DNA from 2 places in the Lysinibacillus sp. genome. Region 2 is predicted to be linked to the other one. Evidence: riboswitches for the same ligand, from Rfam matches in the RefSeq annotation. Region 2 holds a riboswitch; the other holds the start of a gene.
The links. Region 2 has a riboswitch for cobalamin ahead of cobT (nicotinate-nucleotide--dimethylbenzimidazole phosphoribosyltransferase). Riboswitches for the same ligand answer to the same signal wherever they lie in the genome.

Region 1 (11,789 bases), on a different contig from region 2:
TACAGCCGCTCCCGTTAACATGGACCCACCTGCTAAAATCAAATACTTACTCCGCTTTACATTAACCCCAAGATGTTTCGCTCTCTCTTCACCATATAATAAAACATTTAGCTCTCTTCTTTGTGTCCATAGCATAAGTGAGCCAATCAAAACAAACGGGATAATCATTTGGACATATGGCCATCCACGCATTGATACAGATCCAAGTAACCAACCAACGACTTGGCGTAGCTCTTCACCAGATAAAGCAATCATTAAAGAAATGAGTGAACCTAAAAATGAACTAAAAATAACACCTGTTAATATCAATGTCTCCATTTTTAATGAACGGTCTACCATTCTAGCAAAACTCATCACAACTACCATCGTGATAATAGCGCCAATCATACTAAAAATGGGTAATGCATATAAACCTACAATAGGAATAGATAGGCTAAAAAAGATCGTCATTACAGCACCAACCGAAGCACCAGATGAAACACCTAGTGTATATGGATCTGCTAATGGATTTTTTAGCAAACCTTGAAAGGCAGCTCCTGCAATAGCTAGAGAAGCCCCTACTAGTCCCGCTAACAATACACGTGGCAAGCGGATTTTCCAAAAGATATTGGCGGCTGTTTCATCAACCGCCTGATTCCACAATACTTCAAATGGAATATGCACTGAGCCTATTGCTACGCCACACCAGATGCTAATAAGAAGAAGCGTGCCTGTTACTAAATAGGCTACTGCTATTTTTTTCACTTAAATACCTCTGGATAGATCGCTTTTGCTAATTCTTCAAGACCTTCTCCTAAACGAGGACCTTGACGACTTGTTGTGTTTTCATCTACTTGTACAATTGCTTTATTTTTCACAGCATTAATTGTATCGAAGCCAGCACGCTGTGGTATTTTAGTTAAAATATCTGGTACATAGTGATAAGTCACCACGATGACATCTGGATTTTTAGCGATAATTTGTTCTGCATCAATTTTATACCAATCATCAGCATCTGCCGCTACATTTTCTGCATGGATCATTTCAAGCATCGCGTTCATAAACGTACCATTCCCAGCTGTATAGATATCTGGCTCATCAGATGCTTCTACTAGCACTTTCTTTGGTTCAACATCTTTTACTTTGGCCAGCACTTCTTCTACCTTTGCCTTCATGTTGGCAATAACTTCTTCAGCCTCTGGCAATTTCCCTGTAGCTCGACCAAGCTGCTCAATCGTCGTGTATGTCTCATTAAAATCTTGTGCATTATTGACGACAAATACTTTTACACCCGCTGACTCAAGCTGTTCAATCGCTGCTTCTGAAAGAGACATGCTAGATTCATGTGAAAAAACGATATCTGGGTTGAGGGCAATAATTTTTTCAATATTGTATTCCATACCGCCAACCTTTTCCTTTTCAGCTACCTCTGGTGGATAATCATCGTTGTCTGTAACCCCTACTATTTCATCTTTTAAACCAAGGCTAAATAATATTTCAGTATTACTTGGAATAAGTGAAACAATTTTCTCTGGAGGAGCTTCTAGTGTTATATCCTTGCCAATGGCATCTGTTATGGTCATTGGGAAAGTTGCTTCGTCCACCTGTGATGTCTCTTGCTGTGTTTGCGGTTCATTAGACGACTTGTCGTTTTTCTCCTCTTGGCCACAGGCAGCTAGCAACCCTAGTGTTAAAAATGCTGATAATCCTATCTTCCAAAATTTCTTCATGTGAATCCTCCTTCGTTGATCTGTGCTTTATTTGGGCAGAAATTCTCCTACACAAATAAGACCCCTCATCTACGAATGATGAGGGGTTAACATTGCACCAAAGAACTGATACAAAATCCACCACCCTATCCTCGTAGGCTGTTATGTCTATACTATAAAGGCAGGTCTCCTGGCTTATGCTTATTACGTCTTTTCAAGCCTTCCCGAATATCATCAGTGGCATCTTTTGAAAAAACTCACATTTACAGTGGCGGGACCGCATCGGAATTACACCGTTTTCCCTTTTCACTTTACTTAAGTAAAGAACCTTTATACTATTCAGTTGATTTTATTATACATGAAAACGAAAAAAAGTCGCCCCTATTCAAGACGACTTCTAGCTTCTATACAATATCAGAAAAATATTGTACGGTTTTCATCTGAGCTCCAATTTGTCGCAATGACCATGCCTGTTCTAAATAAACGTCCGCAAGCTTTTCATACTTTCCACCAAATTTTTGCGCCCATTCAACTGCTACGACACTTTCATATAACAGCGCCATTTTCTTTGCAACATCTTTTGCTTCAAATGTTTTCGTGGCATCATCTAAAGCACTAAAAATTTGTAAGATCCCAGCTAGTTTCACCAATTGCTCTCTCACAATTTGCACCAAAGCGCTATCCTTTAATTTTTCTAACCGTTCTTCCATCTCACTGACAAATAGCTCATGTGCCTGATACTTATCCACTAACCGAATAAGCTCTAACGCCAGAATATTAGCCGTGCCCTCCCATACCGTCAACACTTGAGCATCTCTCAGTAAGCGCGGTGTCACAAAGTCCTCAATATAACCATTGCCACCATGTAATTCAATTGCTTCACTAGCATAATGAACCGCTTGCTCTGCCGTTTCCTTTTTCATAATGGCAATATATAAACGATTCATAATAACATCTTGTTGTGTTCCATGCCCATTCGTTACTTTATCGTATAATTGAATAAGATCAAAAACGGTCGCTACTTCTACATGTAGCTTAGCTGCAAATTTCCCTAATGTATCTTGAATCATTGGGTATTGTGTTAAAGGCTTGCCAAATGCATATCGATTTGTCACATAATGCTTCGCCTCTAAGAAACCTCGACGCATAATCCCAATCGATGCTACGGCATTGCAAATTCTTGAGAGATTCAGTGCCTCCAGCATATAATAAATCCCCTTACTTTGTTCACCTACAACATAAGCAAGTGCACCATCAAATTCAACCTCACCAGATGGAACTGCCCGAACACCCAACTTATCTTTTAGTCGTCGAATACGTAGATGATTTGCCGTTCCGTCTTCTTTACGCCAAGGAACAGCAAATAAGGTTAATCCTTTAGAGCCTGCTTGTGCACCTTCTAGACGTGCCAACACCATTGCTACCCCACACATACCGGCATTGGAAGCGAAGTATTTTTCACCATAGAGGCGAAATTCATTGCCTTCCCTTCTCGCTTCCACAACATTCGCCCCTACATCTGAGCCCCCTTGACGTTCAGTTAAAAATGTTGCTCCTTCATATAACTCTGTATCACCTGTTGCACAAACATGTGGTAAGAAACGCTGTTTAACCTCGTCATCAGCATAATGATCTAATAGATAGGCAGTAGCCATTGTTAATGTCACAGGACAATAAAAACCTGGCTCTGCATGGGACAGCAAATAGCCTTGCGCAAAGCTATAGACATAATTTCCTTTGCGCCCTAGCTGCGGAATATCCTTGTGCACGTAGCCAACAATGCCTGTATTATATGTCTCCTCAATTGTTTTTTTGTAGCCATCATTGACCCAAACCTCTGATATCTCTTCACCATAAGCATCATACCTTTGAAGGCGAGGCTCCCCCTGTCGATCTGTATGTTTCGCTCTTGCATCAATATCACCTGCACATAGCTCCCCGAAATCCGCTAGCTCTTGCTTTGCGTAGGATAAAAACTCTTGATCTAACATCATTTCTATCACTTTTTGGAGCGTCTCATCATCTGTAAAAAAATTCGTCGGCCGCGTTTTCTCCTGTTGTAAAACTTTCATACTATCTCACCTCTTGTCCCTTCAAGGATTGTTTTAAAATTTTGCCTGAAGCATTTCGTGGTAGCGCTTTCACTTTTTCAAAAATACGTGGAATTTTATACTTCGCAAGATGGTCCTCTAAATATTCTTTTAAAGCATTTTCATCAATTTCTTGATTAGCAGAATAAACCGCCTTCACCGTTTCTCCCCATTGTGGATGTGGCACACCAATAACTGCCACTTCAAATATGCCCTCATAACCTAATAGGCAATCTTCTATTTCTTTCGGATAAATATTGACACCACCCGAAATAATCACATCTTTTTTCCGATCAACAATCCAAATAAAGCCGTCCTCATCCATTCGAGCTAAGTCCCCTGTTTTCAACCAACCATTTATAAAGGCCGCATTAGTCGCTACCTCATCCTTGTAGTAGCCAAGCATATTCCCCTCACCTAGTAATACAATTTCCCCTACTTCACCAACACTTACATCTTCTCCATTATCATTGACAATTTTTAATTCTGTACCAAGCGGGGCCCGCTGACCAATACTACCTGCCTTTGTTTCATGTTCCTTCCCAAACAATAATGAGCCACTTGGTCCCGCCTCCGTTAAGCCATACACACAAGTTAAATTACTTGTTCGAAATGCTTGTTGAATGAAACGAACCTCTTGTTGGGATAAGGGTGCACCACCATAGACCCACCACTTCATTGAAGACAAATCAGCTGATTTCAATCTTGGCATCTGCGCTGTTAATAGATAAGCAACAGGTGCACCAAAGAAATGCGTTGTTTTTTCCTGTTCAATTGAATCAATAAATAGATCAGGAGTAAAAGTTGGTGTTAACACATTTGTCGAACCTACTAATACGCCTGCCATTAAAAATAAATGCAATGGTGCCGAGTGTGTTAATGGCATCATGAGCAAAATCCGACTCTCAGGCTTAACTTCCATTTCAACCGCTATCATTTGTGCCACTGTTAATATATTACGATAGCTAAATAACACACCCTTTGGTTTACCTGTTGTACCTGAAGTATACAAAATAGTCGAAGCGTCATCTTCATGAAGCTGACAATCTATCAGTTGTGTACTAGCATCTTGTATCATCGTTTCATAATGAAGCCAGCCTGCTTTTTCTGAGCCTGTTTTAATTTTTATTGGGACAATAGCTAGATGCTCGACTGCAGTAAAAATGGCCTCATGAACGACAATGGCTTTCGCTTCGGCATGCTGCGCCACATATTCGACCTCCTGCAATGTAAATTTCGCATTAACTGGAACAACAATAGCTCCGATACGCTGAATGGCAAAATAACTCACAACAAACTCTAAAGTGTTCGGCATAAAGATTAAAATCTTATCACCCTGCTTTACTCCTTGCTCCAGCAAGGCATGACTAAATCGCGTCACTTGCTCATCTAAATCAAGGTAATTCACTCTTCTGCCATGACAAATAACGGCTTCTTTTTTTGGATACTTACGGGCATTACGTGCTAACAAATTGGAACTATTCATCGTGCATCTCTCCCTTTAAAGTCGCTAATTTTTCATTAAACATGCTATGCATTTGTTGTAACTCCTGCTTCATTTGTGTAAGCTCGGCTATTTTGTGATCTATCTCTTGAATTTTTTGTTCTCCGTATTCAACTGTTCGCTCCAATTGCTGAATACCCGAACGATCAAAATCAAACAGTAAAACCATTTCCTTAATTTCTTCTAACGAAAAGCCGTAACGCTTTCCTCTGAATATAAGCTTGAGCTTCGCCAATTCTTTCCTTGAAAAGGTTCGTTGATTGGTAGATGAACGATGGGGACAAAGAAGACCAAGTTCCTCATAATAACGAATAGTACGTGTTGACACATTAAACTGCTTTGCTACCTCCTGAATTGTTATCAAAGCCATCCCCCCCTCTCCTAATTGGCAACAGTATACCATTGACGTTAACGTAAAGTTCAACAAAATTTTCGAAATTTCCAGAAAAATTAAGAGTGAAGCAGATAATCTAGTGTTCTCTTCATTCAGTTGTAGGTTTATCAGGCATTTTCAGTGCTCTATCCACCACTTTTGGAGCTTTATCCATCATTTTCATTGCTCTATCCGTCACTTTTAGAAATCTATCGCTCACTTTTCGCTTTTTATCCATCAAAAAAGCCCCTAACACATTTCATGTTAGGAGCTTAAAAAGGATTACATTTTTTCTGGTGCAGATACGCCGATTAAACGCAGTGCGTTGGCAATTGTTGTGCGTACAGCTGTAATTAATGCTAAACGAGCCTCTGTTAATTCTTTGTTTGAAGCATCTAATACTTTTTCTGCATTATAGAAACTATGGAATGCAGCTGCTGTTTCTTGAATATAGTTTGCGATACGGTGAGGTGTACGGTGTTTCGCTGCTTCAGCAACCACTCTCGGGAAATCGCCGATTTTTTTCAGTAAATCAATTTCTTTTTCTGCTGTTAACAGATTCAAATGTTCTGTTGTGGCAGCAAAACCTTGCTCATTTGCTGAACGTAAAATAGACGAAATACGTGCATGTGCATATTGTGCATAGTACACTGGGTTTTCATTAGATTGTGATACAGCAAGATCAAGATCAAAGTCCATATGAGAATCGCCAGCTGTTTTCACGAAGAAGTAACGAACTGCGTCAAGGCCTACCTCTTCAACAAGCTCACGCATCGTTACTGCGTTCCCTGTACGTTTAGACATCTTGAATTTTTCTCCGTTTTTATAAAGCTGAACCATTTGAATCACTTCAACTTCTAATGTATCGCGATCATAGCCAAGTGCTTGAATCGCTGCTTTCATACGTGGAATATACCCGTGGTGGTCAGCTCCCCAAATATTGATTAACTTATCGAAGCCACGAACAATTTTATCCTCATGGTAAGCAATATCTGGCGTTAAATATGTGAAAGACCCATCATTTTTAATTAACACACGGTCTTTATCATCCCCAAATGTTGTAGAGCGGAACCAAGTGGCACCATCCTCTTCAAACACATGGCCATTTGCTTTTAATTTATCTAAAGCTACTTCAATTTTACCGTTTTCATATAGAGATGTTTCTGAATACCAAACATCAAAGTTCACGCGGAAGTTTGCTAAGTCTGTTTTTAATTTATCTAATTCCAACGCCAAACCGTGCTGGCGGAAGAATGCAAAACGCTCTTCATCTGATTTTGCAAGAATAGCATCCCCATGCTCTTTCACAAGCTTGCCAGCGATATCAATAATATCTTGGCCATGGTAGCCGTCCTCTGGCATTTCAGCATCTAGTCCTAACGCTTGCTTATAGCGTGCTTCTAATGAATAAGCAAGGTTATTAATTTGATTTCCTGCATCATTAATATAGTACTCACGTGAGACATTGTAACCAGCCATATCTAATACATTACACAATGAATCTCCGACAGATGCTCCACGCGCATGTCCTAAATGAAGATCCCCTGTAGGGTTCGCAGAAACGAACTCCACTTGAATTTTTTCACCTGCGCCAGCATTTGAACGACCATAGTCAGCGCCTTGCTCAAGGACCTGTGTAACTACCCCTGTTAGGAAATCTTTACGCACGGTAATATTCATGAAACCAGGACCAGCAATGTCGATTTTTTCGATATCTGTTCCAGCTGTATCAAGGTTTTCTAAAATAGCTTCTGCAATGGCACGTGGTGGCTTTTTAGCAAGCTTCGTTAATTGCATCGCAATGTTAGTTGCATAGTCACCATTTGCTTTATCCTTTGGTGTTTCCAGGTGAATCGTTAATTCTGTGCCAGCCTCCACTAAGCCAGCTTTTTCAACAGCTTGAGCTAGTGCTGCTTTTATAGCCTGTTGTACTTGTTCTACTGCGTTCATCATTGTACCTCCGTAAATGTAATATCTAATGTATAGTTGCCAACGGATTGCCCACCCATTAGTAAATCGTACTGTACATGGAAATCTCCGCCTACTGCCTGCTTCGTAAATGTCATTTTCTTCGTATCTATAACGAGTGGCATGGAACCGAACTCACTCTCATAATGTCCCATTTGTTGTTCAATTATGTTAAGTGGTAACCGCATATTAACCGCTCCAGCACGCATAATGAGTGCCTTCTCTTGACCTAATTTCATCGTTGTGCGGATGGTTTTATCCTCCTGCACCTCTTCATATTTCAAATACAAGCTTCCTGCTTTTTCAAGTAGCTGCCCTTTAAGCCACATTTCATAACTTTCGGACTCTCCATCGCTTGGATGAATTGTAGAAATGAGCTTAATGTTCACTTGCGATCTTACATCGTTCGCCATAACGGACGCTCCCTTTTTAGTCTTTTACTATAACCTTTTTATTATAGGATGAATACGGATGTTTTTTCAAGGTAGAAGTCAACTAGAACACATCTGCTGTGTTTATATGGAAAAATTAAAAATCCTCCCTTTATTAAGAGAGGACTTTATCATTCTATCTATACCTTTTTTTTATAATCAATTGTTGAATCATTAATAATAAAGCACTAACAGTCCAGTATATTGGAATAATCGCAGGGTTGAACAAACTAAAAATAAGGATCATGATTGGATTAACGAACACCATAACCTTCATATTTAATGGCTGGCTTTTTTCTAAAGAAATGCAGCTTTGAATTAAATAGATCAAACAAGCAATCATCGAAATGCCAATATCTATCGTACCTAAATTCATCCAAAGGAAATTTTCACTTGCGATAACTGAATCTAGTTTAATCGCATAATACAGTGAAAATAATATAGGTAATTGAATAATGATTGGCAAACAACCTAATAACGAACTTTTTAAAGAACCTGCTGTTAACTCCTGAATTTGATGTTGAACCTTTATTTTTTCAGATTCGTTATTACTATTCTTAAACTTAGCAGTTAGCGCATCTAATTCAGGCTTAATTGACGTCATTAATTCTTTTGAACGCTTTTGGTGTTGAGCCGATCGAATAAATAACGGCATAAGCATTAATCTTACCGCTATCGTAATACCAATAACACTAATCGCATAGCTTCCTGTGAAAGAATGGATGAAATGTATGAGGTAAATGATAGGTTGTGCTAAAAATGTTAACAATGCTATTCCTCCTAGTTTAAACTTTAAATGAAACTAGGAGAGACACTTTCTTCCTCATTATCTTCTGACGTTCTAATACAAAGAACAAACCACGTTAACATAGGTGGAGTCCAAGTATTCGTGATATTATAGTCAACTTCAAACTCTTCGTCCTTCACTTCTTGAATGGTTATTTTATTAACTAAATACAAATGCAAATGAACACTTAGTACAGTTAAAAGTAAAGAAGCTAATAGCCAAAAGTATTCCATTGTACTGACAAAGATGAATAAATCATTGATGAGAAGTGACCAAATCATCATACTCCTCCTTCCCTATTTTTATTACGTTAGCTAGGAATAAACATGATTTCAGGTACGGATACTATCCATTGAAATCATGTCCTTAGATTATTTCTTTTTACTCTATTTTTCTTATACGAAAGTAATTGAAATAAGTTTCAATTTTATTGTCTTAAATATAAAAATGGGGCTAGCCTTAGCTAACCCCAACAAATCGCTATTTTACTTATTTTACCCAGCCTAAAATCATTTCACGTAATAATTTAGAGGCTGTGTTTGCTGTCATTTCTGATGAGTCGTAGATTGGTGCTACTTCTACAAGGTCAAAGCCTACAACATTTACACCACTTGCTGCAATAGCATGGATAGAGGCTAGTAATTCTTTGGATGTAATACCACCACAATCAACCGTCCCAGTACCTGGTGCATGGGCTGGATCTAAAACATCAATATCGATTGTTACATAAACATTGCGTCCAGCTAATGTTGGTAGCACTTCTTTTAATGGTTCAAGCACTTCAAATTTTGAAATGTGCATGCCGTTTTCCTTCGCCCATTCAAATTCTTCTTTCATGCCTGAACGAATGCCAAATGAATAGACATTCTTTGGTCCGATATGTTCTGCAATTTTACGGATTGGTGTTGAGTGAGAAAGTGGCTCTCCTTCATATTCCACACGTAAATCCGTATGTGCATCAAAGTGAATAATCGCAAGGTCATCGTATTTAGCAGAAACAGCCTTCATGACAGGCCAAGACACTAAATGTTCCCCTCCCATACCAACTGGAACTTTGCCATCCGCTAATAATTTTTCAATGAACTTTTCAATTTCATCTAATGAACGCTGTGCATTCCCGAAAGGTAGTGGAATATCACCTGCATCGAAGTACTTAACTTCTTCAAGCTCACGATCTAAATATGGGCTGTACTCTTCAAGACCAATTGATACCTCACGAATACGTTGTGGACCGAAGCGTGATCCTGGACGATAACTTACTGTCCAATCCATTGGCATCCCATAAATAACTGCTTGTGCATCCTCATAAGTAGGGTGACTTTTTATAAAAACATTTCCTGAATAAGCTTCATCAAATCTCATTGCTAGCCCTCCGAATCATTAAAATATGTTTTTGTTCATCGCTATTCTTCAATTTCCTCTATTATGGCTTACAGGATTGTAATGAAACCTGTATCCTTTCATCCTCGTATACATTATTGGAACGTCTAGCAAATTTCGATTAAAATCTACAAGGTGTGACGTTTATGTCGAATGCTTGCGTTTCAAGTAGTACAAAAAAAGTATAGATGTTTTTGAATAAAGTGCAATAGTTTTTAGTTAGAATTTCGATTAAAGATGATTGTTCGAACACATACTAAAGCTAAATTCGAAGTTGTGAGAAAACGAGGTGAAGTCGGATGAAACGAAAAAGCTATCATCGAAAGCAAAAGCGTGTAAAGCGCACCCGTAAAACCCTTACTCTTTTTGTCGCCTTTGCATCTGCAATTGTCGTAGCATTTGTCGCTCTCCGCATCTATGTTCAAGTGGCTGGTGCACCGCCTTTAACCGTACCGAAAGCCTCCATCTTCTTAGATGAAAATGAGAACCAAATTGGGGACCACTTTACAAATCAACGACGTTATTGGGTTGGTCTCGATGAGATGTCACCTTATTTAAAAGAAGCAGTAGTTGCTGTTGAGGATAAAGATTTTTATAAACATGGCGGTTTTGATTATTCACGTATTGCTGGTGCCATTTTAGTGGATATTAAAGCTGGTGGAAAGGTCCAAGGAGCTAGTACAATTACGCAGCAATATGCACGTAACCTTTATCTTTCCCATGAAAAATCTTGGACACGTAAGTTAAATGAAGCCCTTTATGCTTATAGATTAGAAGTTTTTTATGATAAGGACGAAATACTAGAGGGATATTTAAATACTGTCTACTATGGTCACGGCATGTATGGTGTGGAAGCTGCGAGTCGGTTTTACTTCGGGAAATCTGCCAGCGATTTAACCCTTGCAGAAGCAGCCATGTTAACGGGTGTTCCAAAGGGACCAAGTATCTATTCGCCGATTGCCAATTTAGAAAAGGCTACAAATCGCCAACATGTTATTTTAAAGCTTATGGCAGATCAAGGGGCTATTTCACAAGAGGAAAAAACACGTGCTGAAAATGAACAGCTTGTCTTAAAAAATGATAGTTGGGTTGCAACAAAATCTGTCGCTCCTTATTTCCTTGATGTTGCTTGGCAAGAGGCCAGTGAAATTTTAAAAACAAAAAATCTCGATATTAGTGAAGGTGGCTGGACGATTCAAACGACGCTTAACCTGGAGCATCAAAAAGCAGCTGAAGAAGCAGTTGCAAAAAATATGCCTGCGAATGATCTCCAAACAGCATTCGTTAGTATGGAATCGAAAACAGGTGCTGTTACTGCATTAGTTGGAGGCCGTGATTATTCAGTGAGCTCATTTAACCGTGTAACGCAAGCTAAACGTCAACCAGGTTCTACTATAAAGCCGATATTGTATGCGGCCGCACTAGAAAATGGCTACACACCACTTACTTTTTTAGATGTCGGTGAAACGACCTTTACTTATGATAATGGTCGTGGAACGTATGCACCTAAAAACGTCAATGGTCAGTTTGCAGATCATGATATGACAATGGCGCAAGCAATTGCTATT
Region 2 (19,026 bases):
ATCGGAACAATTGCCTTTGCTATTTCTGGGGCAATTATTGCCATGGAAGAAGAATACGATTTATTCGGTGTCTATATACTCGGAATTGTAACTGCTTTTGGTGGAGGGGCTATTCGAAATTTACTTATTGGACTACCTGTCACGACCTTATGGGGGCAGGATATGATGTTTCAAATTGCGTTAGCAGCGATTACTATATTTTTTATTTTCCCTCATCATTTGATTCAGCATTGGCATCGTTGGGGTAACTTCACAGATGCGATTGGCTTATCAGCATTTGCAATTCAAGGTGCGTTGTATGCCGTGAAATTAGATATGCCTATTAGTGCTGTGATAGTAGCTGCTGTCTTAACTGGTTCGGGTGGCGGCATTGTGCGTGATTTATTGGCTAGACGTAAACCATTAGTTCTACGAGATGAGGTGTATGGTGTTTGGGCTGCACTTGCAGGGCTAATTATTGGATTTGAAGTGTTTACAGGAGACATCTTCCTTTATATTTTATTCGCCATCATCACAGTGTTACGCATTCTTTCCTATATGATGAAATGGCGTTTGCCTTTACGTAAGCTAAATCGAGCATAATGAATGGGGAATAAGCCCAAATAGTATTGGAACTATACGGGCTTATTCCTTTTTTATTTAGCTAATAGTTGCATCGCTTCCTCTAACGTCACCATATTGTTCATCATGGAGCAGGCTGCATCTAAAATGGGAAAAGCTAAGGCGGCACCAGAGCCTTCTCCTAAGCGCATGTTCATATGTAGCATTGGTTCAATGCCGAGTAATGCTGCGGCAATTTTAGCACCCGGTTCCTCTGAAGCATGGGAAGGGATAATATAATCTTTTACTTTCGGTTCAAGCTTATATGCGATAAGTGCGGCAATAGTTGAAATAAAACCATCAATCACAACCGGCTTACGATGGACAGCTGCCCCAAGTATGATACCAGCCATGGCCCCTATCTCTAAGCCACCGACTTTAGCTAATACATCTATACCGTCTTGAGGGTCTGGTTGATTGACCTCAATAGCTTTTTTAATAACCGCTGCTTTATGAGCAATGCCTCCATTGCCTACACCTGCCCCAAACCCTGTTACTTCAATTGGATCACATCCAGTCAATACAGCTAAAATAGCAGCACTAGGTGTTGTATTACCAATGCCCATTTCACCTGTGCCAAGTACATTAGCCCCTTTTGCTATTTCCTCTGTCGCCACATGAATTCCTACTTCAATTGCTTGAATGGCTTCCTCTTTAGACATGGCAGGTCCTTTTGCCATATTGTCTGTACCGTACTTAATTTTATTGATGATGACACCTGCACCGTGTGGAATCTCTTCTTTCACCCCTACATCTACTGTGACCACCTTGGCATTGGTAATGTTTGCAATCGCGCAAACGCCTGTACCACCTTGAGGGAAATTTAATGTTTGAAAGACCGTAACATCTTGTGGATTCGTGGTTACACCTTCTTCACAAACACCGTGATCAGCAGCACAGATAATAATGACCTTTTTATCAACGAGCGGATATAATTGTCCAGTTATCCCAGAAAGCTGCACAGCAATGGACTCTAGTTTTCCTAAACTACCAGGGGGCTTACAGAGAGCATCTATACGCTTTCTTGCTTGCTCCCTCGTTTTCATGTCAGCACCTTGGATGTTTTGTAACGTGTTTTGTAGTAATTGCATGATAATTTCTCCTTTCCTTTTAAGACAAAAAGAAAAAGCCTGTAGTTTATCGTCACAACAAATAAACTACAGACTTTTCCATCATCCATACCTTTTAAAGCAAATAGGCAGGTCTCCTGGCTCAAGTTCAACATTCCACAGCACCTTCCCAGCAACGCGCTAGTGGTATTTACTATAGAACTCCCTTATACAGTGGCGGGTCCGCTAAAGATTTTCACTTTATTCCCTATTCTCCCCTTTGGGCACCTAATGCTTTTATTAAATTACTTTAAATCTACGACAGCTTATTCTTCCTGTCAAACCCTTTTACACTTTTTCGATTTCACTTTGTAATGTGGAGCCTAATAGGAGAATGGCTCCTATTAGTTGTAGCAGCGTCATTTTTTCTCCAATAATCATCGTGGAGATCACTAATGATGTCAGTGGATCAATATAGCTAAGAATAGCTATACTTTGACCTTTTAGCTGTGACATGCCTAAAAAGAATAAATAAAACCCTATACCTGCATGGACAATGCCCAATACGATGAGTAATAGAATAGAAGCAAAATTTATTTGCATCACCTGAAAACCCGTCGTTCCTACAATATAGAGGCTGAGGAAAAATGCAGCTAAACAGAGTTGGATAATCGTATTATGTGGTTCCTTTAACCCGCGAATATTTTTATTTGTAAATGTTAGTAGGGTGTAAAAGCATGCCGCAATCAGACCATAGACAATACCAATTAAGTGTCCACTATTTTCTGCGTTCTGACTTTGCACTATCAAAAAAAGACCGATAAGTGCTACAACAACATAAACTATTTTTCTTGCAACTAGCTTTTCTTTTAAAATAATAGGCGATAAACAGATGACCAATACGGGTGCAAAATAATAACTTAGGGCAGCATTAGCAATGGTCGTTTCCTTATACGCCTGAAATAAAAATATCCAATTTCCACATAAAGCAACACTTGAAATTAATAACGGCCATTTATTCAGGACAATAGCGCTTCTTGCAAAGCTTTCCTTTTTATAAATAAAAATTACTAGTAAAAAACAAGCACCAATGCCACTCATCCAAAAGGCAATCTCACTAGAAGCTAAAGGAATATACCTTGCAAAAACACCGACAGCACCAAAAATAACCATAGATAATACAAATGCTAATTTTCCGCTCATTAAAAATTCCTACTTTCTACGCATATAGTTTGAGCCTATACAGTAGAATCTAATAAGAATGAGCAATCAGTTATCGGATGCCTAAACAGTAGATTCTACTGTAAAGACATTGTTGGGGGTGCTATTGATCGAAACATACAAAATCCCTCCTTCATTACATGTTATCATAACATATTTCTGAAAATTCAGGAGAGTTTGTCTTTGAAAAAATGTGGTAAATTACTGAATGATGAAAAAGGAGAAGATACGATGAATGCAAAAGAATTAAGAAACGCCATTGCTGAAACATGTGAAACTCATGATAGCCTGTATGCCCAGCTCGTAAAACCAATTAATCAGTTATTAATGGACATCGACGCATCTATTAGCGAAGAAACAGCACATACAATTATAAAAAATTTAAAATTATTTCATAGCGGACATAAATACATTACGGAGTGTCACTTTGATGAAAGTGACAATTTTTTAAAGGATGGTATTGAGCTTCTCCAAAAGGGGGATCTTGCGAATGGTGCACTACAAGTTTACGGGGCTGGTTTGAACTTTGCCAGTTATGCTGCAAAGATTAAAGGACAAAAAAATGTGAATCTTTATAACAATTTTGCAGAAAACTTTGGTTACATTATGAATTCATTAAAAGAATAGACCTAAAAAAAGAAAGAGTAGGCACTCTTTCTTTTTACGTATCACATTATTTAAATTCTAATTCTCCATCATATGCAAGCATGCCGCCTTCAAGATTTGTTACATCAAATCCTTGAGCTTCTAAATAGGCGCAAGCATTCGCAGAACGAGCACCAGCCTTACATACAACAATATACGGCTTTTCTACATCTAATTCATCTAAACGCTCTGGGATTGTCCCAAGGGCAATATGCTGAGCGCCAGGAATCATGCCATGCGCTACTTCTTCGTCTTCTCGAACGTCAATAATATATAGGTCTTCATTGGCATCCAATAGATCTAATAATTGCGTTGTTTCCATCGATTTCATAAAACTCGTCCTCCAAATATCAATTTCCTCTATCATTATAGCCTGAAGAAAAAAAAACAGCCAGTGTGGAGAACACTAACTGTTTAATACTATCTTTTTATGCTTCTGTCTCTAAAAAATCTATTTGTTTAGCTGGAACGAATGTAGAAATGGCGTGCTTGTAGATTAGGTGCTGTTTATTTTCAGCATCTAATAATAAAACTGTAAAATTATCATATGATTTCACAGTCCCTTTTAACTGAAATCCATTTAACAGAAATACAGTTACAAAAACACTGTTTTTACGTAGTTGGTTCAAAAACGTATCTTGCAAGTTGATTGATTTCATCAAATAGCCTCCCTACTAACTTTCTACCTCTTCATTCCTATAGTAGCACGTTCTACCAATTTATCAATTAGTAATTTTTAGAAATATTTCTTTAATTAGCAAGAAAATATGTCAACTTTTATAATTGCTCATCTGTCGTCATAAAATAGACATCCATTTTATTGCGGAAATAGGTAAGCTGTCTTTTTGCATAGCGGCGAGAATTTTGTTTTAAACTGTCTATCGCTTCCTCAAGGGAACATTTTCCATCCAAATAATCATATAGTTCCTTATAACCAATCGCTTGTATGGACTGAACACCTCGAATATTTTGCTGCCATAATCCTTTAACCTCTTCTAAAAGACCTTTTTCCATCATCAAATCAACACGATGGTTAATGCGGTCATACAGCACTTCACGTGACATATTTTGACCTAGCCCTAAAATGACATGCTTGTATAGAGGCACTTCACCTCGATTTTGTGCTTCTGCAGCTTTGGATACACCGCTTAATTCTAACATTTCCAATGCCCTAATCACACGTCGAGTATTGTTTGGATGAATCGTTTCAGCCGTTTGAGGGTCTAGTTGTTTTAACTTATCGTGCATTGCCTCTGGGCCAAGCTTTGCTAATTCATCATAATAGGCTTTACGTGCAGCCTCATCGACTTTTTCATCAGTAAATTGAAAATCATATAAGACAGCTTGTACATATAAGCCCGAGCCACCTACTATAATGGGTAACTTATGTCGAGATTGGATTTCTGCAATTTTGGCTCGCACTAGTTTTTGATAATCTGCCACTGAAAAAGATTCTGTCGGCTCTAAAAAGCTTAGTAGGTGATGTGGGATACCCTCCATCTCTTCTTCCGTAATTTTAGCAGTCCCTATATCCAGTCCTTTATAAACTTGCATGGAGTCACCATTTATGATTTCACCATTATATTTTTTTGCAAGTTCAATACTTAAAGCTGTTTTCCCAGAAGCAGTTGGTCCCACAATAGCTACGACCTCTGCCTGCTGTAATCTAGTTTGTATCATATTTTTTTAACCACCGTAATATAACTTGAAAGACTTCTTCTTGATTGTCTTCATTTAAAATTTCATGCCGCTTATCCTCAAATAAATAAACCGTTACATCTTTTACACCTACCGCAGTTAATTGTTCAGCAACTGCGTAAACCCCTAGCCCCTGTTCACCTACGGGATCCTTACTACCACTAATCAAGAGGATAGGAAGATCTTGTCTTACCTTCGCTAATTCTTTTTTACGATTTAGTGTTGTTAAGCCCGTCGTTAAATCAACGAAAAATTGATTGGTCGGAATAAAGCCACAATAGGGATCATCAATATACTTTTGGACTTCTTGCTGTACTGAGCATAGCCAGTCATAGGCAGTTTTTGGATTCGGAAACTGTTTATTAAAGCTACCAAAGCTCAGCTGATTTAACAAATTACTTTCCGACTCTTTACCAAGTCCCTTCGCTAATGCTTTAGCGACAATATTTCCCACTGCATGCAAAGCTGTAACATTTCCGGTACCACAAAGAATTACTTTATCAACTTGCTCTCCGTATAGTTGAATATAACGCCGTGTAATGAATGAACCCATACTGTGACCAAATAGAATGAATGGGACATCTGCAAACGGTGCATGTAATTGCATTATCACTTCATGGGCATCTTTTACAACCCGTTCAAAGCCGTTTTCTTCAGCAAAGAAGCCTAATGTGCCATTATAAGCGGCCGTTTCACCATGTCCACGATGATCGTGCATCGTTACAGCATAGCCAAATGCATTGAGTGTTTTGGCAAATGTTACATAACGACCACTGTGCTCTGCCATACCATGCAAAATGTGTATATGACCAATGCATGGCGTTGATGGCTCCAATGTTCGCGTGAAGACAAATTGATCATCCGACATTTGAATATAACGCTCCATCCCTTACTCCCCTTCATTTACAAAATTTGTCGCATCCATGATAGCTTGATCTAATTCAGCTATATAAGTATTTTTTTGTTCTTCCGTATAATTCAAGTGTTGTTGCATTACTTGAACCACTTGTTGCTTATAGAGCTTCACTGCTTCAATATCAAAGTATAACAAGCCAGTACGACGAATAAAGAAGTCGCTCGGTGTATAGACCATTTCTGCTTCAATGCCATACAATAGCATGGCATGTAAGGCTAAAGGCATTGTACTGCCATGTTCATGTAAATATTTCACACGATCAAATAACGCATCAACATTCGTACCATACTTTTGTACAAGCTGTTTGGCTTCATCATAATTCAAGCCATATTGGACACCTTCTCGTGCTTTATAGGCTATATAGTCAGGGAAATTAATAGCGTTGATTCCCTTTGCACCCGAGAGTGATAGCTCACGAGTTAAACATTCACTCGCATGCTTATAACGACGAACCTTAACAATTTTATCTACAATTGTCTCTGCCATTTGACGATAACCTGTGAGTTTTCCACCTGCAATCGTCATTAAACCACTTGGTGCCGTCCAAATTTCATCTTTTCTTGAAATTTCAGAAGGGTCCTTTCCTTTTTCATAAATTAGTGGCCGTACTCCTGCCCAAGTGGATTCAATTGTTTCTCTAGTAATTGTAGCTGTTGGAAAAACACGTTTAGCTGCATCAATTAAATAATCCACATCTTGCTGGGTTGCAATAGGATGTACAGGATCACCTTCAAAGACAGTATCAGTTGTCCCTACATAGGTTTTGCCATCTCGTGGAATGGCAAAGGCCATACGCCCATCGGCAATATCAAAATAAACAGCTTGCTTCAGTGGAAAGTCCTTTTGTTTTAGGACAATATGAACACCCTTTGTTAATCGTAATTGCTTGTTATCAGCTACTTTATCTTTTTGTCGCACTTCATCTACCCAAGGCCCTGTAGCATTGACAATTTGTGCAGCATGAACATCGAGTATTCTCCCCGTTAAATGATCCTCCACCTTAATGCCAACAAGCTTTTTCTTTTCGTAAATAAATTCCTTCATTTCTGCATAATTAAGACACAGTGCACCATATTCAGCAGCCTTCTTTAATACCTCAATCGTCAGTCGTGCATCATCCGTTCGATATTCAACATAATAGCCGCCACCAACAAGTCCATCTTGATTGAGTAATGGCTCTAATGCTAGTGTTTCTTGAGCGTTTAACATCGTTCTTCGTTCATGTTTTTTTACACCTGCTAATCTGTCATATACCTTTAATGCTAGAGATGTTGTCAAAGGACCGAGCGAGCCCTTTTTATATAAAGGTAAGAGCATTTTTTCAGGCGTTGTTACATGAACCGCATTATCATACACAATCTCACGCTCACGTCCCACTTCTGCTACGACACCCACATCAAATTGCTTTAAATAACGTAAACCGCCGTGAATAAGTTTTGTCGAACGGCTAGAGGTACCGGCTGAAAAATCCTGCATTTCTATTAATGCAACTGAAAGTCCTCTCGATGCAGCATCTAATGCAATACCTGCACCTGTTATCCCTCCACCAATGACTAATACGTCAAAGCTATAGTGCTCAAGATAATATAAAATTTTTGGACGATGCTCATATGAAAACATACTTTTTTCCCCCAATAGCTATGATTTAAAAATTCGTGTAGCTTCTACAGCCTTTTGCCAGCCTGTGTAAAGAGCTGTGGCTTGTTCTTCATCCATTTGTGGTTGGTAGGTTTGACCACTCATCCATAATGCCGATAAAGCCTCTTGGTTTGGCCAGAAGCTAGTAGCAAGCCCTGCTAAATAGGCCGCGCCTAGTGCTGTTGATTCATTGAGCTTTGCTAGCTCTACATGGAGCTGTAAAATATCACTTTGGAACTGCATTAAAAATTGATTTTTGACGGCCCCACCATCTACACGCAGCACTTCAATTGGTGTGCCAGCCGCTTCCTCCATCGCATCTAGTACATCCTTCGTTTGATAAGCTAGTGATTCAAGTGTTGCCCTGATAAAATGTTCTTTAGACGTTCCTCGTGTTAAGCCAAAAATGGCACCACGAGCATCTGTATCCCAATAAGGAGTACCTAGTCCCACAAAGGCGGGTACAACGTAGACACCGTCCGTATCATCTACTTTTGTAGCATAGGTTTCAGAATCTTCGGCGGTGCGTATCATTCGTAGTCCATCCCGTAGCCATTGGATAGCTGACCCAGCTACAAAAACACTACCCTCTAATGCGTAAGTCACTTTCCCATCTATTCCCCATGCAATGGTAGTCAATAATCCATTCTCAGATGTTACCGCCTGCTGTCCCGTATTTACTAACATAAAACAGCCTGTGCCGTACGTGTTTTTGGCCATTCCTTTGGTAAAACAAGTTTGCCCAAATAGAGCTGCCTGTTGATCACCCGCAATACCAGCAATTGGAATTTTTTCACCAAAGAAAATACTTGGAGCAGTTTCTGTGTAAATTTCTGATGAATTTTTCACTTCAGGGAGCATGGACATAGGGATATCTAACAGCTTGCAAAGTTCCTCATCCCATTGCAATTTATGAATATTATAAAGCATTGTTCGTGCTGCATTTGAATAATCCGTAATATGGGCCTTTCCCTTTGATAATCGCCAAACAATCCAAGAATCAATCGTTCCAAATAGCAAGTCTCCATTGTCAGCGAGTTCACGTGCACCCTCCACATTGTCTAAAATCCATTTTATTTTTGTGGCTGAAAAATAAGCATCTAAACGTAATCCTGTTTTTTGCTGAAATAGTTCTTCATGTCCTTGTTCTTTTAACGTATTCACAATATCCTGTGTTTGGCGTGATTGCCAGACAATAGCGTTGTAAATTGGCTGACCTGATTGTTTATCCCAGACAACCGTTGTTTCCCGCTGATTGGTAATGCCAATTGCATGGACTTCACTTGCTTCATGTCCACTTTCAGTTAATACAGCGGCGATAACAGATAAGATAGAACCCCAAATCTCATTTGCATTATGCTCTACCCACCCAGCCTTCGGGAAAATTTGTTGAAATTCTTTTTGTGCTACATGAACAATTTCACCCTTTTTATTAAATAAAATGGCTCTTGAACTTGTCGTTCCTTGATCAATCGCTAAAATAAATTCGCCCATTCCTATTCCCCCTTCTTACTACATTACCCGTTTGAACATTTTTTCCACTTCATACGATGTAAAGTGAATAAGCACTGGACGTCCATGTGGGCATGTAAATGGATTATCTGCATTGCGTAAATCTCGCAGCAATGTTTCCATTTGTTCTTTTGTTAGAAAATGATTGGCTTTAATCGATTTTTTACAGCTCATCATGATGGCTGCTGCTTCACGTAACTTTTTGACATCAGCCTTTTTCGTTGTCAGCACTTGTTCAATTAAATCCTCGATGATTTCCTGTTCCTCCCCCTGTGGGAACCAACTTGGGTGCTCACGGACAACGAAAGATGACTGTCCAAATTCCTCTAAAAATACACCTACAGCTTCTAACTCTGGCTTATGTTCTCGTAAAATAAGTGCCTCATCGGCAGCATAGTGGAATGTTAGTGGGAGCAGTAATGCCTGACGTTCATGTGGATTGACCTGACCAACCTTTTCGCGGAAAAACTCATATTTAATCCGTTCTTGTGCAGCATGCTGATCAATTAAATAAAAACCATCCTCCATTTGTGCAACAATGTATGTGCCATGGATTTGTCCTACTACTTCCAGTTCGGGAAACGGTTCTTTCGTTGGCTCATCCTCTAATACTTCTTGTTGTTCTACAATGCTTACCTCTTCAACCTCATTAGTCTCTATTTGAGGGGCTGGCTGCCAATTATCCTTATCCCCCACAACATCAGGAATAGGCTCTGGCTCAACTGACTGTTGATTATTTTCTTGAATAGTTTGTACATCGTACAGTTTTTCTACGATTGCATTCATCTTCTCAACATCTATCTTGGGCGCAGGTTTCCAAATATTTAATTGCTCCGTCACAGGTTTGACGCTTTTTTCCTTCTTCTCCATTTGTGGAACGCGAATAACACTGCGTATTTTTTCTCGAATGGTTTCTTCTATTAACTTCAAAAGCTCTGGCTCTTTACTTAAACGAATCTGATGCTTCGCAGGATGCACATTGACATCTGTTAAATATGGATCACCTTCAATATAGAGGACAACGATTGGAAAGCGCTCGATAGGCAAATACGTATGGTAGGCATCTACAATTGCTTTTTGTACTAAATAATGCTTAACCCAGCGACCATTAACAAATAAGGACATATAATTTTTAGATGCACGTGTTACCTCTGGCAAGGTTACAAAGCCAAAAATTCGATAGTCATGTGACTCTCCCTGGAACGACACCATTTTCTTGGCATTATGTATACCATAGATAGCAGCAAGAACTTGTTGCACATCTCCTCGTCCATTCGTTTGCAATAATTGTTGACCATTATGCAGTAATCTGAACGCAATTTGAGGATTACTAAGCGCGAGGCGATTCATCAAGTCTATTGTATGCCCTAGTTCAGTTTGAATAGTTTTCATATATTTTAAGCGAGCGGGTGTGTTAAAGAAGAGCTGTGAAACTGTTAAATCCGTTCCTTTACGTAAGGGACCGGGCTTATGTGTTAGAATATGTCCCCCTTCAAGCTCTAAATGTGTTCCAGATTCCCCATTCGATGTAATTAATGTCATTTTAGAAACAGAAGCAATCGATGCCAATGCTTCTCCACGGAACCCCAATGTACGAATGCGGAATAAATCATGTTCCTGATGAATTTTACTAGTAGCATGGCGAGAGAATGACATTAAGGCATCCTCTTCATCCATACCGCCACCATTATCAATTACCTGAATAGAAGTAAGACCCGCTTCTAGTAAAAACACATCAATGGACGTACTTCCAGCATCAATAGCATTTTCAACTAACTCTTTGACAACAGAAGCTGGCCTTTCTACCACTTCTCCTGCTGCGATTTTATTGGATAGCCACTCGTCCATAATTTGTATGTTTCCCACTAACGAATCACTCCTTTATTTTTTGGCGTTAATAAGCTCTTGCTGCAGTTCATATAAAATATTCATTGCCTGCATTGGTGAAGTTCCTAAAATATTTACTTTTTCTAATTTTTTTAGCACCTCTGCCTCAGCTGGCAAAATTGGTTCCTCCTCAGCAAATAAGGACATTTGCACGGGTTGTTCGGCTATTTCCTGTTTTTCGGCTACTACTTCTTTACCTGCTTCAAAATTCTCTAGCAATACACGTGCCCTCGCTAAAATTTCCTCTGGTAATTGCGCAAGCTGCGCCACATGAATACCGTAGGATTTATCAGCAGCTCCTTTTTTTACCTTATGCAAAAAGACAACCGTCCCATTTTTTTCTGTGGCTGAGACATGTACATTTTGTAAACGAGGTAAATCCTTTTCAAGTGCTGTTAACTCATGATAATGCGTAGAAAATAACGTATTGGCTCCGATTTTGTCATGAATATATTCCATCATTGACTGGGCCAAACTCATACCATCATACGTCGATGTTCCACGCCCAATTTCATCAAATAACATCAGGCTATTTTTCGTTGCGTGCATAATGGCATGCTGGGATTCAAGCATCTCGACCATAAATGTGGATTGTCCTGCTGCTAAATCATCAGCCGCCCCAATTCGAGTAAAAATTTGATCGGTAATCGGTAGCTTCGCTTTTTCAGCAGGTACATAGCAGCCCATTTGCGCCATCACAACAATCAAGGCAACTTGACGCATGTAGGTACTTTTACCAGACATATTTGGCCCTGTAATGAGCATCATATTGTTCTGCTCTTCTAACACACAATCATTTGGTACATACATTTGTTTATTTAACATTTTTTCAACAACGGGATGTCTGCCCTCGATAATTTCTAGGGAACGTCCACCATGAAATTCTGGTTTCGTAAAACGATACTTTTCTGAAACACTTGCAAAGCTTAGTAAAACATCTAGCTCGCTAATGCTTGCTGCGAGTGCTTGGACACGGGGAATATATGCTTTTAATGCATCTCGAATTTCCACAAACAAATTGTACTCTAATGTTAAGCTTTCTTCCTCAGCATTTAAAATTAACGCCTCTTTTTCTTTTAGCTCTTGGGTAATATAGCGCTCTGCATTAGCTAGTGTTTGTTTACGCTCATAGCGAGTTAAATCCGCTAAATGGATATTGGATTTAGTAATTTCAATATAGTAACCAAAAATTCGATTATAGCCTATTTTTAAATTCTTAATACCCGTTTTCATCCGCTCTTCTTGTTCAAGCTGAGCAATCCAATCCTTGCCATTACGAGCAGCATAGCGAAGCTCATCTAGGCGTTCATTAAAGCCATCTCGGATGACGTCTCCTTCTTTAATGGTAATAGGCGGATTATCTGTGATTGCCTTTGCTAACAGTGCCTCAACATCTGTACATGTATCGAGTGCTAGACCCAATCGGTGAAGCGTTTCCTTGTCTGCATCCAGCAATTGTTGCTGGATGGTTGGTACCTGGCGTAGTGAATCACGCAATTGAGCTAAATCACGTCCACCCACATTACCAAAAGCAACACGACCGGCCAAGCGTTCTAAATCATATACTTGTTTTAAGGCTGTTTGCAGCTCTGTTCGCACAAAATATGCTTCCAATAAATCGGTTACAATCTCTAATCTTGCTTCTATAGCTGATCGAGTGGCAAGTGGTTGATGAAGCCATTGCTTTAATTTACGCCCACCCATCGCCGTTACAGTATCATCGAGCAGCCATAAAAGTGTCCCTTTCTGGTCTCCGCCACGAATCGATTGAATCAGCTCTAAATTTCGTTTAGAACTAGAATCAATTCGTAAATAATTTTTTATTTCATTAAATGTGAATGCTTGAATATGTGATAAGGAACGCATTTGTGTTTGGTCAATATAAGCTAACAAACGCAGACATGCAATTTGTAATGGTTGTGGGACCGCTTCTAAATAGCTTGCTGCTTGATCGATCGGCATTTCATTAGTTTCAACTGAAAGCACAATTCCCGCATTGACGGCATGCTCTGCTAACAATAGTTGTAAACTATCAGTCACAATAAGCTCCCGAATGCCGTAAGCTTGCATTTGCATTAAAAGAGCTTTTCCATCGCCTTCTATAGAAGAAGCAACTGCTTCGCCTGTCGATAAATCTAAATAAGCATAGCCAAAAGTTGTGTCATCCAATTGCTCTGCTGCTCCAATAAAATGGTTAGATTTACCATCAAGCGCCTTACCTTCCATAATGGTACCTGGTGTGATCAATTGAACGACCTCCCGTTTTACCACACCTTTTGCTTGCTTTGGATCTTCTGTTTGTTCACAAATCGCCACTTTATACCCTTTTTGTACAAGTGTTTCAATATAATTTTTAGCCGAGTGATGAGGCACCCCACACATGGGTATTCGCTCTTTTGCCCCTGCATCTCGGCTCGTTAATGTAATTTCTAAAATTTGTGAGGCATTAATGGCATCCTCAAAAAACATTTCATAAAAGTCGCCTAATCTAAAAAATAAAAAGGCATCTTTGTAATCTTCTTTAACCTGTAGATACTGTTGCATCATTGGTGTATATGTTGTCATATAAATATTTACCTCGCTCTTGCCTAATAGATATTTTTATTATAACAAAAGATACATGCGAAACGCTTGATTCACCTTTTTTAAGATGCTAGCGTTCCGCATGTATCAAAAATTGATGTTTTCTAGATTTATCTTGGTCGTTCATCAGGAAACGATGAAGACTCTAACACATACCTACCTTCTCCATCAGAGCTCGAAGATGAGCTTGAACTTGAGCTTGAGCTTGATGACGATGATGATGAGCTTTCATCATTAAAGTTCCAATCTTCCTCATAGTCTAATGGATGGACACTAATACAAATTGTTGTTTCACCCATTACTTCAACTACTACTTCACGTTCTACTACAATTTCAAACTTTGTACCACATGGAGAGATGACCGCTTCAATACAATTTGGTTCTTGTAACACCCGTACTCGAACATCCTCACCAACGCTAATCTCGCCTTCTCGGTAGTGAAGCTTCACTTTGTCTTTATAGTGAACTGTTTCGGAAAACACAGCTGTCTTCGAATGGTTACTATACGCATACCATACATTGACATCAAATTTCCCTGTTACTTCAACAAATTTCCCGACTCTTTTTGCAGAGCACGTATGATTGATAACCCAGCATCCTAAAATACTTGTCGGTTTATTTGTTGGTGATAATGTGACACGTTCTTCCGTTCTCTTCTTCCCTTTGGCAACTACTGCTTTCGTCACGATTTGTCGTAAACGTTTCAGCGCAATTCCTCCTTCGACTCTTTTCACTCCATCATATGCAGGTAGCGCCCATTGGGTGAACATATATTTTTAGAGAATGTAATGGTTCGGCAAGATTCTTTTCCATGAGATGTCTACTATAGGATAGAGTCCTTCTATAGAAGAAGACATAAAAAAGCTCGAATGCTGTCATTCGAGCTTTCATTTCTATGATTTTTTAAGAACAGCTACCTGGCTGAGAGTTTTCTACGTATGAACCTGTTTCACCGCGAAGTACATCGCCACCTGTTGAGCGAATAATTTCATTTGTTACATTATTAGCAATTGTATTCGAAACAAGTTGCAATAAATCGTTCACATCGCCTTGTGATTCTTTAAATTGTTGCACAACTGGGATGTCATTAATTTCTTCTTCAATTTTAGCGATTTTATCTTCAATCATTTTCAATGCTTTTTCTTTTCCTAAGTGTTGGAAATTAACAGCTTGTTTTTGTAAGCTTTTTAAACTTGCAATACGTTCACGTACTTGTTGATTTTCATTAATTTGTGCCTCTGCCTTTTTAAAGAATTCAACCTCTGGCGTATTCGCAATCATATGTGCAATTTCATGTGATTTTTTAATTAAATCTTCTTTTGTATATAAGACTTGTGTCATTTACGCTTCCACCTTTTCATTTTTTACGACTTCTACAAATTCACCAGTAAGCGAATAAGAGGTAGCCTCTATTATTTTAACTTTTACTAATTGACCAATTACTTCAGCTGGCGCTTTAAAGTTAACCAGACGATTTTTTCGCGTATAGCCAGCTAAGACATCATCGCGTTTTTTACTTGTACCTTCAACTAGAACTTCGACTATCTCACCTTTTAATCGTTCCAATGCTTTGCGAGAGTATTCACCCACTACTTCATTTAAACGTTGAAGGCGCTCTTTTTTGACCTCTTCAGGTACATTGTCAATCATTTTAGCCGCTGGTGTTCCCTCACGAGGAGAATAAATATACGTAAATGCTGCCTCAAAGCCCACTTCACGATATAACGACAATGTTTCCTCGAATTGCTCCTCTGTTTCATTTGGGTAGCCAACAATAATATCTGTCGTTAAGGTAACTTCAGGTATTGCGGCTTTAATTTTGTCTACTAATCCAAGGAAATGCTCACGTGTATATTTACGAGCCATAATTTTTAGAACTTCATTAGAGCCAGATTGTACAGGTAAATGAATATGTTCCACTAAGTTCCCGCGTTTTGCAAGCACTTCGATTAAATGGTCATCGAAATCACGCGGATGACTTGTTGTAAAACGGATACGTGGGATATCGATCTTTCTTAATTCATCCATCAAATCACCGAGGCGATAATCGATATCTTCAAAATCCTTCCCGTAAGCGTTGACATTTTGCCCCAGAAGCATAATTTCTTTATAGCCTGCAGCCGCTAAATCACGAACTTCAGCAATGATTTCTTCTGGACGTCGACTACGTTCTTTACCACGTGTGTAGGGAACGATACAATACGTACAGAATTTATCGCAACCGTACATAATATTAACCCAAGCTTTAATAGAACCAAGTCGCTTTTTCGGCAGATTTTCAATGACATCGCCTTCTTTTGACCAAACCTCTACAACCATTTCCTTCGACATATAGGCTTCTTTAAGTATGTTTGGTAAACGATGAATATTGTGCGTACCAAATACCATATCGACGTGTGGATAGCTTCTTAAAATTTTGTTGACAACCGATTCCTCTTGCGACATACAGCCACAAACCCCAATCAGCATTTCTGGGTTTTTACGTTTATATTTTAGTAGGAAACCTAGTTCTCCAAATACTTTATTTTCTGCATTTTCACGAATAGCACATGTATTCAGTAAGACAACGTCAGCCTCTTCAATCGCCTCTGTTGGTGTGTAGCCAAGCTGCATAAAAATCCCGGCCATTACTTCTGTATCATGCTCATTCATTTGGCAGCCATAAGTACGAATGTAGAAAGTACGATCTTTACCCATGCCTGCAAATTCCTCGGCAATGCTGAAATCCTTATGGTATTTAACATCTTCTTTGCCACGTTTTTTAGCATCTTTTAAGGAAGGAGCTGTAAAGACCCTCTCAAAATATTTACTATAATCCTTTTCAGGCTTGTCTTCTTTTTTTGGTTGATTGACCTGTTGATTAGCTAAGCGTTGTTCCTCATTCATCGCAATCAGGTAACTCCTTTCAAACGAAATCCATGCACTTGAATTTCCATTTTACTATTATACTGAATAGTTGATACTTCCTACAAGGTTTGCGCCTCAAATGTCGGGGATTCGACTTAATTACAGCAGGTTGGAAGTATCTATCCATTATATCTTTTAAATTTTAAGTGCTATCCTGCAGTTTAGACGTTCAATCCTGTTATTCACTTATTTAATCAATCACTTTCATGAAAGTACTTGTGATACTTTACATGTAAGTATCGATTATACAATTTCAGCTTGATCCATCGCTTGATATTTACATCTTTTTTATAAAGCAATGCATTCGTATATCGTCCTTCTTTCATTAAACGCTTTGCTTCTATTTTTAATTTTTCATTCCGCATGTATTTTAATAAAGTTTTGGGTGGAAGGAGTGACCATATATGCTTTGTCTGGACATACGTTCGTTCATGATGTATGCCAAGTAAGTAGTCATCCACCATATACTGCATTAAATTATAACCGCTTGCTGTCACATAGTGACTTGAAGCCCCTGCACGTAAATTCATTTCAAATAGCTTGTATACTCCGACTTTGGCATCATATTTCATATCGAAATTAGCAAAACCGCTATAGCCTATGTCCTCTAAAAAGTGCCGGATGGACTCCATTAGCTGTTCATCGTAATCAGTCATAACAGCTAAAGAAATACCTTTATTCTGTGGGGATGGATCTTCAAGCAGCTTGTTGCTGATACACATTAATTTGACTTTGTGATCTCTTCCTACAAAAACATCTAGTACACGGATAGAAGAATCATCGCCTGGAATAAATTCTTGTACTATCAAGGCATCTTGATAGCTAGAACGATAAATAGATTGAATAATATGCTGCATCTCAGCGGCATCCTGCACAAAAAAAATTTTTTTCTTTTCTGGAAAAGAACAATTCGTATAGGCCACTGGATTAGAGGGTTTAATGATAACTGGATACTGGAAAGGGAGTTTACCCGGTAGGTGCTGTTTAGTTATAATGATGGTTTGGGGATAGTTTAATTGATACTGATCACAAAGCTGATAAAATTTTTCCTTCGTTTGCACCCTCTTAAGCAAAGTTTGATCAATATAAGGTAAAATAAAATATTTTTCAAGCTGTACTTTATTTTCAATGATAAGCTCTGCGTAATAGCAGTCACAAACGATTAAAATCAATTTCTTCTGTTGATACTGCAGTGCTACTCCGATTAAAGCTTGTACAAAGTAGGCAGGCTCATCTAAGTTCTCTACATATTGAAACTCCAATATACTGCTATTTTGTGTGGCAACGCCTTGTGAGCCGCCTAATAGGAGCGTACGAATATTTCTATCCTTTACAGCAGGCTCAATAACAAGACTTTTGATACGATAGGCTTCATAAAAGGAGCGGGCTACTCCATAGGCATGCTGACCCGATTGGATAATAATAGGCAAAAAGGGTTGTTCATTAATGAATGTCAATTTGACTCGCCTCACATATTAAATTGAATTTAATCATTTGTATGCAAGCTCCATTGTACTTATGTAACACAATTAAAAGGCACTCTGAAACTTAAGTGCCTTTTACTCTCACCATAAATCTAGCCATTTTTTGACCCGTTGCTCAAAGGCAACCACCGATTGAACACCGTAACTCCTTAGCAATTCTGTATTGGCAAATGTATATTTACCTAAATCATCAGGAAAATGGGCGTCAGAGGACACTGTAAAAGCAACTCCATGGTTCAGTAGGGTTTGTAAAAAATGAGGGCCAGGACACATTTCCTTTACAGGATAACGATAATACAGCCCAGCATTAATTTCAGTAGCAGTTTGCGTTGACGTAAGCGCTTGAGCAATACGTTTATACCAAGCCTCATTAAATTCATGATTCTCCACTTGATAATTAAACACTTTAAAATTGTCAAGATGGGCAACAAAATCAAACATATTGGAAAGAATCATGTTCTCAACCGTTGTAAAAAATTCCTCGTAACTTTGTTGTAAAGCAGATTGATCCATTTGCTCAAAAACATATTGTGTTTGAGGATTATCAAAGCCCCAGCCATCAACAAAATGGACAGAACCGATGACATAATCCCAAGGATAATCATTTAGCAAGGCCGTTAATTCTTCCTCCCCGCCGACAAAATAATCAGCCTCAATACCAAGCCTTAAAGCGATGCCCTGTTGGCGCCATTTCTCCTTTGCCTGCTGGATGGTACTAACAAAATCAGTTATATTTTCTGTCATAACACGTTCTAGCCAATATCGCTGGATTTGACCTATTTCACTATCATCCAGCCGCATAAAGCGCTCGAAATAGGCACGCGTTTCTTGAAAACGATATAAATGATCCACAATGCCTACTTCACGTAAGCCAAGCTTTTTTGCT

Region 1: another riboswitch for cobalamin. It lies ahead of RT445_RS19515 (ABC transporter substrate-binding protein); the one in region 2 lies ahead of cobT (nicotinate-nucleotide--dimethylbenzimidazole phosphoribosyltransferase).

Annotation. Positions count from the first base shown of each region.
Region 1 is NZ_DAMDAY010000121.1:637-12,425, forward strand. Features, by position in the region: gene RT445_RS19510 (FecCD family ABC transporter permease) at 1-744, opposite strand, end outside; gene RT445_RS19515 (ABC transporter substrate-binding protein) at 741-1,709, opposite strand; cobalamin riboswitch at 1,852-2,035, opposite strand; gene RT445_RS19520 (acyl-CoA dehydrogenase family protein) at 2,093-3,760, opposite strand; gene RT445_RS19525 (class I adenylate-forming enzyme family protein) at 3,762-5,264, opposite strand; gene RT445_RS19530 (MerR family transcriptional regulator) at 5,257-5,646, opposite strand; gene RT445_RS19535 (hypothetical protein) at 5,765-5,893, opposite strand; gene argS (arginine--tRNA ligase) at 5,938-7,605, opposite strand; gene RT445_RS19545 (YwiB family protein) at 7,605-8,036, opposite strand; gene yidC (membrane protein insertase YidC) at 8,191-8,823, opposite strand; gene RT445_RS19555 (hypothetical protein) at 8,847-9,122, opposite strand; gene speB (agmatinase) at 9,331-10,203, opposite strand; gene RT445_RS19565 (transglycosylase domain-containing protein) at 10,521-11,789, shown strand, end outside.
Region 2 is NZ_DAMDAY010000062.1:754-19,779, forward strand. Features, by position in the region: gene RT445_RS13665 (trimeric intracellular cation channel family protein) at 1-582, shown strand, start outside; gene cobT (nicotinate-nucleotide--dimethylbenzimidazole phosphoribosyltransferase) at 636-1,691, opposite strand; cobalamin riboswitch at 1,781-1,956, opposite strand; gene RT445_RS13675 (DMT family transporter) at 1,998-2,852, opposite strand; gene RT445_RS13680 (hypothetical protein) at 3,102-3,497, shown strand; gene RT445_RS13685 (rhodanese-like domain-containing protein) at 3,544-3,846, opposite strand; gene hfq (RNA chaperone Hfq) at 3,944-4,174, opposite strand; gene miaA (tRNA (adenosine(37)-N6)-dimethylallyltransferase MiaA) at 4,293-5,195, opposite strand; gene RT445_RS13700 (alpha/beta fold hydrolase) at 5,182-6,099, opposite strand; gene RT445_RS13705 (glycerol-3-phosphate dehydrogenase/oxidase) at 6,103-7,749, opposite strand; gene glpK (glycerol kinase GlpK) at 7,768-9,261, opposite strand; gene mutL (DNA mismatch repair endonuclease MutL) at 9,280-11,145, opposite strand; gene mutS (DNA mismatch repair protein MutS) at 11,161-13,731, opposite strand; gene cotE (outer spore coat protein CotE) at 13,860-14,519, opposite strand; gene RT445_RS13730 (YlbF/YmcA family competence regulator) at 14,653-15,090, opposite strand; gene miaB (tRNA (N6-isopentenyl adenosine(37)-C2)-methylthiotransferase MiaB) at 15,091-16,635, opposite strand; gene RT445_RS13740 (carboxylate--amine ligase) at 16,851-18,113, opposite strand; gene RT445_RS13745 (histidinol phosphate phosphatase domain-containing protein) at 18,222-19,026, opposite strand, start outside.